2 regions of the Shewanella sp. QJM3NY_23 genome follow, and region 1 is predicted to be linked to the other one. Evidence: predicted binding sites of a transcription regulator. Region 1 holds the regulator's gene; the other holds the start of a gene.

Region 1 (4,219 bases):
AATTCTCTATCTGCCAAATAAACTTGTTCACTAGCGGCTGTTGGCTTAAAAATTGCTGCACTGGTTGGTCGAGACCTGTCAGCGGACGTAACTCCGTTTCCCAGTGGGGATTGGGCAGAAAACGCACGTCAAACATAAAGTCAGCTTCACTTGGCATGCCATATTTAAAACCAAACGACTCAAAGTTAATCACTAATTCTTTATCTACTGTTCCCAGTAAGATCTCGCGTACCTTATCGCTTAAATCATAGATGTTAAGCGTCGAGGTATCTATGTAGTGATCGACCATCTTGGAGATAGGCTCGAGCATTTTGCCTTCAAGCTGTATCGCCTCTTTAAGGGAAACTTTTGAGCGTGATAGCGGGTGTAATCTACGGGTTTCACTGTAGCGTTTGAGTAACACATCGTCAGAAGAGTTTAGAAAGAAACTCAGTAATTCGGTATCTTTAGGAAGATTCGCTAGCTGTTTTTCAAGCTGGATATCTTCGCTGGGCATGTTGCGCACATCGACGCTTATCGCAACAAGTTCATTTCTACCTTTAAGCTGACTGAGCAGCGAGTCCATCATCTGCAGTGGCAGATTGTCGACACAGTAATAGCCCAGATCTTCCAGTACCCTAAGGACTACCGATTTTCCTGAGCCTGAGCGCCCAGATACCATTACCAATTTCATTGGGTGATCACCTGATACAGTTCTGCTTCGTCGTGGGTTTTTCTTAGCTGTTTGATGATAGCTTTATCACTTAATTTCTCTGCCATCGCGGCGAGAGTGCTAAGGTGTTGCTCGCATTGATCTGCGGGAACCAATAATGCAAAGAGGATATCGACCGGCTGATTATCAATTGCATCGAATGCAATTGGCTCTGCACATTTTATCAATACGGCGACGGGCTTCTCAATATTCGTCAGCCGTCCGTGAGGGATCGCGATACCATTGCCTATACCTGTGCTGCCCATTTTCTCTCTCGCCAAAAGGCTTTCAAAAATCTCTTGAGAGGAAAGGGTGGGGTACTGGACAGCGGCCAAGTCGCTGATAAGTTCCAGTACCTTTTTCTTACTGCCCGGAGTGGCGCAGGTTGTGCACTCCGGCCGCAGGATGGTACTAAGTTCCATCGTTAATGTTTTGTTAGCTTCTCTTTGTGTTTAATGACCTGACGATCTAATTTATCGATCAGGGAATCTATCGCGGCATACATATCCGCGTGCTCTGATGTTGCAAATACTTCTCCACCACTAAGATGTAACTTTGCTTCAACTTTTTGCATCAATTTTTCGACATTTAATATCACGTGGACATTATTGATCTGATCGAAATGCCGTTCAAGCTTTGTAAACTTTTCTTCAACATAGTTGCGCAGAGATTGGGTGATCTCAATGTGGTGCCCAGTCAGATTTATTTGCATAAAGTGATTCCTCCGGTTTCCAGTTGTTGATTATAAGCTTTTACGTTGATTTGACGGCGGTATCAACATCGCTTCACGATATTTTGCTATCGTGCGTCTAGCGACTTGAATACCTTGCTCGGCTAACAGTTGCGCCATCTTACTGTCACTTAAGGGTTTCTTCTGATTTTCTGCGGCGACTAGCTTCTTAATAAAAGCGCGGATCGCAGTAGAAGAGCATTCGCCACCATCGTCGGTCCCGACATGGCTGGAGAAAAAGTATTTTAGCTCAAAAATCCCTCTTGGAGTGTGCATATACTTTTGGGTGGTGACCCGCGAGATGGTCGATTCATGCATTTCGACCGCCTCGGCAATATCATTAAGCACCATAGGTTTCATCGCTTCTTCACCAAACTCGAAAAATCCTTGCTGGAAATCGACAATGCAGTTGGTAACCTTGAGCAAGGTATCGTTGCGGCTCTCTAAACTTTTTAGAAACCATTTAGCTTCTTGCAGGTGACCACGAATAAACTGGCCATCGGCTTGGTTTTTGGTGCTGCGCGCCATCGAGGCATAATGTTGGTTTACATTAATCTTAGGCATACTATCGGGATTAAGCTCGACCACCCAGCGACCTTTTTTCTTGCTAACTGTGACATCGGGGATCACGTATTCGTCGCGACTGGCAGTAATGGCCAGCCCCGGGCGCGGATTGAGGGTTTGAATTAGCGCTATGGCCTCGCGTAATTCATCCTCTTTCAGCTTGGTCTTACGCATCAATAGGCGAAAGTCTCGCCCGGCGATAAGATCTAAGTAATCACGGATCAAGAGTCTGGCGTTGTCGATATGCGGGGTGTCGGGGCTGTATTGGGCCAGTTGGATCATCAGGCATTCGCTGAGGTCTCTGGCACCAATCCCGATAGGATCGAAATGTTGTACCCGCTTTAATACCGCTTCAATTTCGTCGAGTTCGATTTCAGGATCGCCCATGGCTTCAAGAATATCGTCGCAAGTTTGCGTCAAGTAGCCACGCTCGTCTATGGCATCAATGATGGCGGTGGCGATAGCGAGGTCGTTGTCAGAAAAGGGAGTGAGGTTTTTTTGCCATTCGAGGTGTTCATACAAGCCTTCGCTGGTCTCCCCTTGAAATGGCATGTCATCGTCGCGCATCGCACCAGAGCTGGAGTTAGGTGATGCGGTATAGACCTCATCCCATGTAGTGTCGACGGGCAGCTCATCGGGCATAGAGTCTTGGTTGAGTGCATCGGAGGTTTCTAAGCTCGAATTGTCTTCACTCGAGTCGACTTGCAGTTGCTCATTGTAATCGGTGTCGAAGTTGTCATTACGCTCTTGTTCTGAGTCGATATTGGCGCCTTCTTGCTCCTCGTCTAACTCGAGTAGAGGGTTAGACTCTAGTGCTTGCTGGATCTCTTGCTGCAATTCCAACGACGACAGTTGTAACAAGCGAATAGCTTGTTGCAACTGGGGCGTCATGGTTAAATGCTGACCCATTTTGAGCTGAAGTGACGCTTTCATCGTACTGCTATTCCCTTGTTTCTAATTCTAAAGTGAGAAAGCTGCCTCTGGTATTAAACCGCTAAGGCGAATGATCTACTTATAAGGTAAAAGCGGTTTCGCCTTTACCTTGAGCGCTAATAACGTTAACTATAGCTTGAATTGTTCCCCTAAGTACACCGCTCGAACTTGTTGGTTATCTAAGATCTCAGCGGGGGTTCCTTCTGCAATCAAGTTGCCGTGGCTGACAATATAGGCTTTCTCACACACATCCAATGTTTCCCGTACGTTGTGGTCAGTGATCAGTACCCCAAGGCCACGATTTTTCAGTTGCTCAATAATCTTTTTGATGTCGATAACCGAAATGGGGTCGACCCCGGCGAAGGGTTCGTCGAGCAAAATAAACTTAGGGTTGGCGGCTAACGCTCGGGCGATTTCGACGCGTCGACGTTCACCACCGGACAGTGCCATCCCCTGACTATCGCGGATGTGGGTGATATGAAACTCTTCTAGCAGGTGCTCCAACTCCTCTTCGCGCGCATCGTTACTGAGTTCGCGTCGGGTTTGTAATACCGCCATAATATTATTGCGTACCGATAATTTACGGAAAATACTGGCTTCTTGCGGTAGATAGCCAATCCCTTTGCGAGCGCGCAAATGCATAGGATCTAGGGTGAGATCGTCATCATCAATAAAAATACGTCCCTTGTCACTTTGCACCAGACCAACCACCATATAAAAGGTCGTGGTTTTACCGGCGCCATTAGGGCCTAGCAAGCCGACAATTTGCCCTGTGCGCACGGTTAAGCTGACATCTTGTACCACGGCACGGCTCTTATAGCTTTTGGCTAAGTTAACCGCTTTTAGCGTCATCTCTGTCATTACTGTTCCTGCTTGGGCTGTTCTTGGGGCTGACTTTTGCTGTTGTCTTGGTAACTTTCGGGTTGAATGATGGTGATAACGCGATCGCTACCCGTACTTTCGGCTATCAACTGTTGCTGCTCAATGTTGTAGCGAATTTGATTACCTGTGACTTGGCTACCTTCTTGTTCGAGGGTGGCATTACCAATTAGGGTTAGAGTGCGGGTCGACAGTTCATAGCGGATCTCATTGGCGCTGGCTGACGCTGGACGACCATTTTCCATCACCTGTGTATAAGTGGCTGGCTTACCCTTTGCCACTAAGATTTTGCCACTACTATTTTCTTTGGTAAAGGCGCGTAATTCATCGGCTAAAATTTTAATGGAGCCTTGAGTCACCTCTACTGGGCCATTGAAGATAATCTGATTATTTTTAATATCAGCTTCTTGGCTTGCGGCTGA
Region 2 (4,219 bases), 110 kb from region 1:
TCACCCGCTTGGGTGAAAACATAGGCTAAGGTTCTACCGTGGGGATCTAAGCGTTTGCGATCGAACGCTAACTGTAACGTTTGCCCGGCCTGAAGCTGTTGCTGTAAAAACTGACGCGCCTGATTGGCAAACGGCTCGGACAACTCTGGATATTGCAAGTCAATCTCTGGTGCATCGACGCCAATAAGCCGCACCCGGCGATCATCACTGAGGACTAACGTGTCACCATCGATCACATAACTGAGTGTCACGGTTTCATCGAAGTGAGTGGGCACACAGACACTGGGCTGGGCTGCAAAACAGTAGCAGGGCAATAAACCCAATAAGGTGAGTACGTATCTGCTATATCGGCTCATCTATAATCATATCCTTCGATTAGCGGCTTACTTAGATAGCCTGAACTTAGCATAACGATTCATTGAAATAGTTAATGACACAGGCTGCATTACATCAAATTTAGCTTACATACTGTCAGGGTTTCGCTTACACCACAATCAATAATGCGCCGTGAATAACACCCACCGCAGGCAACAAAAAAGGCGCCATTAAGGCACCTTTTTTTACGTTCATTGCAAAAGTAATAATTACTTCTTGCCAAGAGCGCCGAAACGCTTGTTGAACTTGTCGATACGTCCGCCAGTATCCATAACTTTCTGGGTACCAGTGTAGAATGGGTGACATGCACCACATACGTCCAAATGCAGTGGCTTACCTGCAGTTGAGTTTACTTTGATAACGTTGCCACAAGTACAAGTTGCAGTGATTTCTGCATAATCAGGATGAATGCCTGGTTTCATTGGGATTACCTCAAGTTAAAGGCCATGTCGCTCTTCCAACCCGAAGTCGGACACCACATGCAGTTAATAGAATATTCAGGCGCGAGATAGTACAGGATACAAGCAAGAGATACAAGCATGGGCCGCACCTATCTGAGTAATTATCATCGCCAATATGTTGCCCACCCTCTTGCAGGTTTCACCCATTGAGCTTTCAACGACACTCACATCGGCTCAGGCGGTCAGTATAACTTAGCTTACATGGACTCAAACATCTGCTGAGCCTGCTTGGCATCGCGATAGCGCTCCTTCACATTCAGTGATGGGCAACGCAGCACCACGTCGGCGCGCAGACCATGGATTTTACCTTGATTAAATGCCTTGGGATTAGCCTCGAAAATTGCCAACATGGCGCCATAAGGACTCAGTTGCCACGGCTTGGCATAGGCACTGCCAATACGCCATAGGGTTTGCTGTGTATCGTAGTTTAACTCACAATCGGCCTGCACCAAATCCGCTGCCACATCCCCTTGCTGGGCGTTTTTCAGAGCCTTTGACTGAGCTTTTAATGGCTTAGGGGATTCACTGCTTAGCGCATTGCTTGCCACCAGCGGCTTGGCTGTGATGCTTGGCTTAGACTTAGCAGGTACCCGCGCTGCGTGAGTCGCATCAAACAGTGTAATCCGCTTAACCTCACGCCACTGGTTAACATGGTACTCCTGCACAATTAACTCGGCATTGGCGTCTGTCACATCTTCAAGACCGGTAAGCTGCAACATAAAATTATTCACCAGTGTGACCATTAAACGCTCTTGACCACTTTGCTGCGCCACCACAAACTGCAATTTGTCGACACTCGGTTGATCGGTCACAATATTGACCTTGAGTTTAGGATTTAATCCGAGGTTAAATTGCATTTGATTTATGCTCACATGAGTCACTGCCGCCCAGCTAAAGTGACTCAGCGATAGCAGCAGGAGTAATAAAGGATATACCAGAGTTTTCATAGCCGCATTCTTATCGTCATAACCGTACAACTATTAAGCACAAATCCTGCTAACGATTCAATCTATTTATCCACTGCAACAGGGACCACAACGCCACTAAGCTCCCGAAAATAGGGTAAAACCGTCTCCGATAAAAGATAGTGGTAGCCCTAACGATGTACGCTGGTTACACTTGCTCTACCTTAAGTTTGCTTGTCTGGTTTTATGTCTTTGTTTGTCGAAGTTGCCCTGCCCGTCCCACTACGCCAAAACTTTAGTTATCGCGTCAAAGAGAGCGACAGCCATCTTGCAGTCAAAGGCGTGCGCGTGAAAGTCCCTTTCGGTCGTCAGCAACTTATCGGTTTGGTCACTGGGGTAACTGACACCTGTGATTTAGCGCCGCAGCAGATAAAATCGGTAAGCGAATTTTTAGATACTGAGCCACTGCTGCCCGACTCTTTATATCAACTGACTCAATGGGCCGCGCGCTACTATTTTTGCAGTGTGGGCCAAATGCTCTCCCAAGCCCTACCGGTCGCCTTACGTAAAGGCGCACAGGTTAGCGCCGAAAGCACCCGTTTTTGGTGCCTAACCAGCGCAGGGCAAGCTGCCGATCTCGACACCTTAAAGCGCGCGCCAGCCCAACGCAAAGTGATGCAACATTTGCTGCAAGGTGAGCTGACTCAAGAAGAATTAAACGCGCTCGAACTGAGTAAACCCGCGCTAAAAGCATTGCAGGAGCGTGGCTGGATAACCCACCAAGACAGAGCCAATCAACTCGACCTTAGCTGGCGCGACAACTTAACCCTAGATGAAGAGCCCCATAAGCTCAATCCAGAGCAGGCAATTGCGGTGGCAACCCTCAATCAGCAAACAGGCTATCACTGCACCTTACTCGAAGGGATCACCGGCTCGGGCAAGACAGAGGTGTATTTGGCCTTGCTAGAAACCGTGCTCAAACAGGGGAAGCAAGCACTCATTTTAGTGCCTGAAATTGGCCTAACACCGCAAACCATCAGCCGTTTTAAACAACGTTTTAAGGTGCAGGTCGCGGTGATTCACTCTGGACTGACGGACAATCAGCGCCTTAGCGCCTGGCGACAAGCTCGCGCGGGTGAAGCGGCCATCATTATTGGCACGCGCTCGGCGCTGTTCACCCCCATGCGTTATCCCGGCATTATCATCTTAGATGAAGAGCACGATAGCAGCTTTAAACAGCAAGAGGGGGTGGGCTATCACGCCCGCGATTTAGCCGTGATGCGTGGCCATTTAGAAAAAATCCCCGTATTACTGGGCAGCGCCACGCCGTCGCTGGAAACCCTGCAAAATGCCCTCAGCGGTCGCTACCAACACCTAAGCTTAGGGGAACGCGCGGGCGCGGCCGAAAAAGTGCGTCAAGGCATTATCGATATTCGTAATCAGCCGCTCAAAAATGGGCTGTCTCATGCACTACTCAATGAGATGCGCATTCACCTAGATGCGGGCAATCAGGTGCTGCTGTTTCTCAATCGCCGTGGATTCGCCCCCGCCCTGTTGTGCCACGAATGTGGCCACCTGCATGAGTGTGACCGTTGTGATGCCTTTTTTACCGTACATCAATCATTGGGCGAAATTCGCTGTCATCATTGTGGCAATCAGTACGCCATACCGCGCCAGTGCCACCAATGTGGTAGCACCATGTTAATGGGCCAAGGGGTGGGCACAGAACAATTAGCCGAGGCATTAGCGAAAGAGTTCCCCCAATATCCTGTGGTGCGTATCGACCGTGACACCACCAGCCGCAAAGGGGCGCTAGAAGGTCACCTCAATGCCATCCACAAGGGTGAATATAAAATCTTGGTCGGCACCCAGATGCTGGCAAAAGGGCATCATTTTCCCGATGTCACCTTAGTGGGGCTGCTAGACGTAGACGGCGCCCTTTTTAGCGCCGATTTTCGTGCGCCAGAGCGCTTTGGCCAGTTGTATACCCAAGTGTCGGGACGCGCAGGGCGAGCCAGTAAAGCTGGCACGGTATTATTACAGACCCATCAGTGCGATAATCCCATCTTGCGCGAGCTGATGCACAAAGGTTACGGTGAGTTTGCTCGCGGTCAATTAGAGGAGCGTAAACAAGCCTTGTTGCCGCCAGCATGGCACATGTTGCTGCTGCGCGCCGAAGCCCATCGCGCCGAAGATGCTGATGAGTTTTTACAGCAGATTGCCGCTATCTTACCGCAAAATGAGCAGTGTGAAGTGATAGGCCCAATGCCTGCCCCCATGGACAAAAAAGCGGGCAAATTTCGCCGCCAATTGATGTTTCAAACCAAAGAGCGCAGCCTGCTACAAAAGTCGTTCGAGGTCGCGCTACCACAAATCGAAGCCTTACCCTTGGCCAAAAAGTGCCGCTGGAGCTTAGATCGCGACCCGCAAGATCTGTTGTAATAAAAAATATGCCAAATAGCACATAAAATTCATGCC

Evidence for each region. The regulator sigma-54, encoded in region 1, starts transcription at its own class of promoters, with help from an activator protein. The targets are predictions, from matches to a motif close to GTTGGCACGNNNNTNGNNT.
Region 2: a site for sigma-54 is predicted at 1,819-1,837, ahead of AC0VXX_RS01760 (FimV/HubP family polar landmark protein). Genes of this name have one in related genera too.

The regions. Positions count from the first base shown of each region.
Region 1 is NZ_CM149657.1:476,250-480,468, forward strand. It holds gene rapZ (RNase adapter RapZ) at 1-673, opposite strand, end outside; gene ptsN (PTS IIA-like nitrogen regulatory protein PtsN) at 670-1,113, opposite strand; gene hpf (ribosome hibernation promoting factor) at 1,116-1,403, opposite strand; gene AC0VXX_RS02265 (RNA polymerase factor sigma-54) at 1,434-2,918, opposite strand; gene lptB (LPS export ABC transporter ATP-binding protein) at 3,048-3,779, opposite strand; gene lptA (lipopolysaccharide transport periplasmic protein LptA) at 3,779-4,219, opposite strand, start outside.
Region 2 is NZ_CM149657.1:363,947-368,165, reverse strand. It holds gene AC0VXX_RS01770 (thermonuclease family protein) at 1-356, opposite strand, end outside; gene rpmE (50S ribosomal protein L31) at 585-797, opposite strand; gene AC0VXX_RS01760 (FimV/HubP family polar landmark protein) at 1,034-1,783, opposite strand; gene priA (primosomal protein N') at 1,988-4,183, shown strand.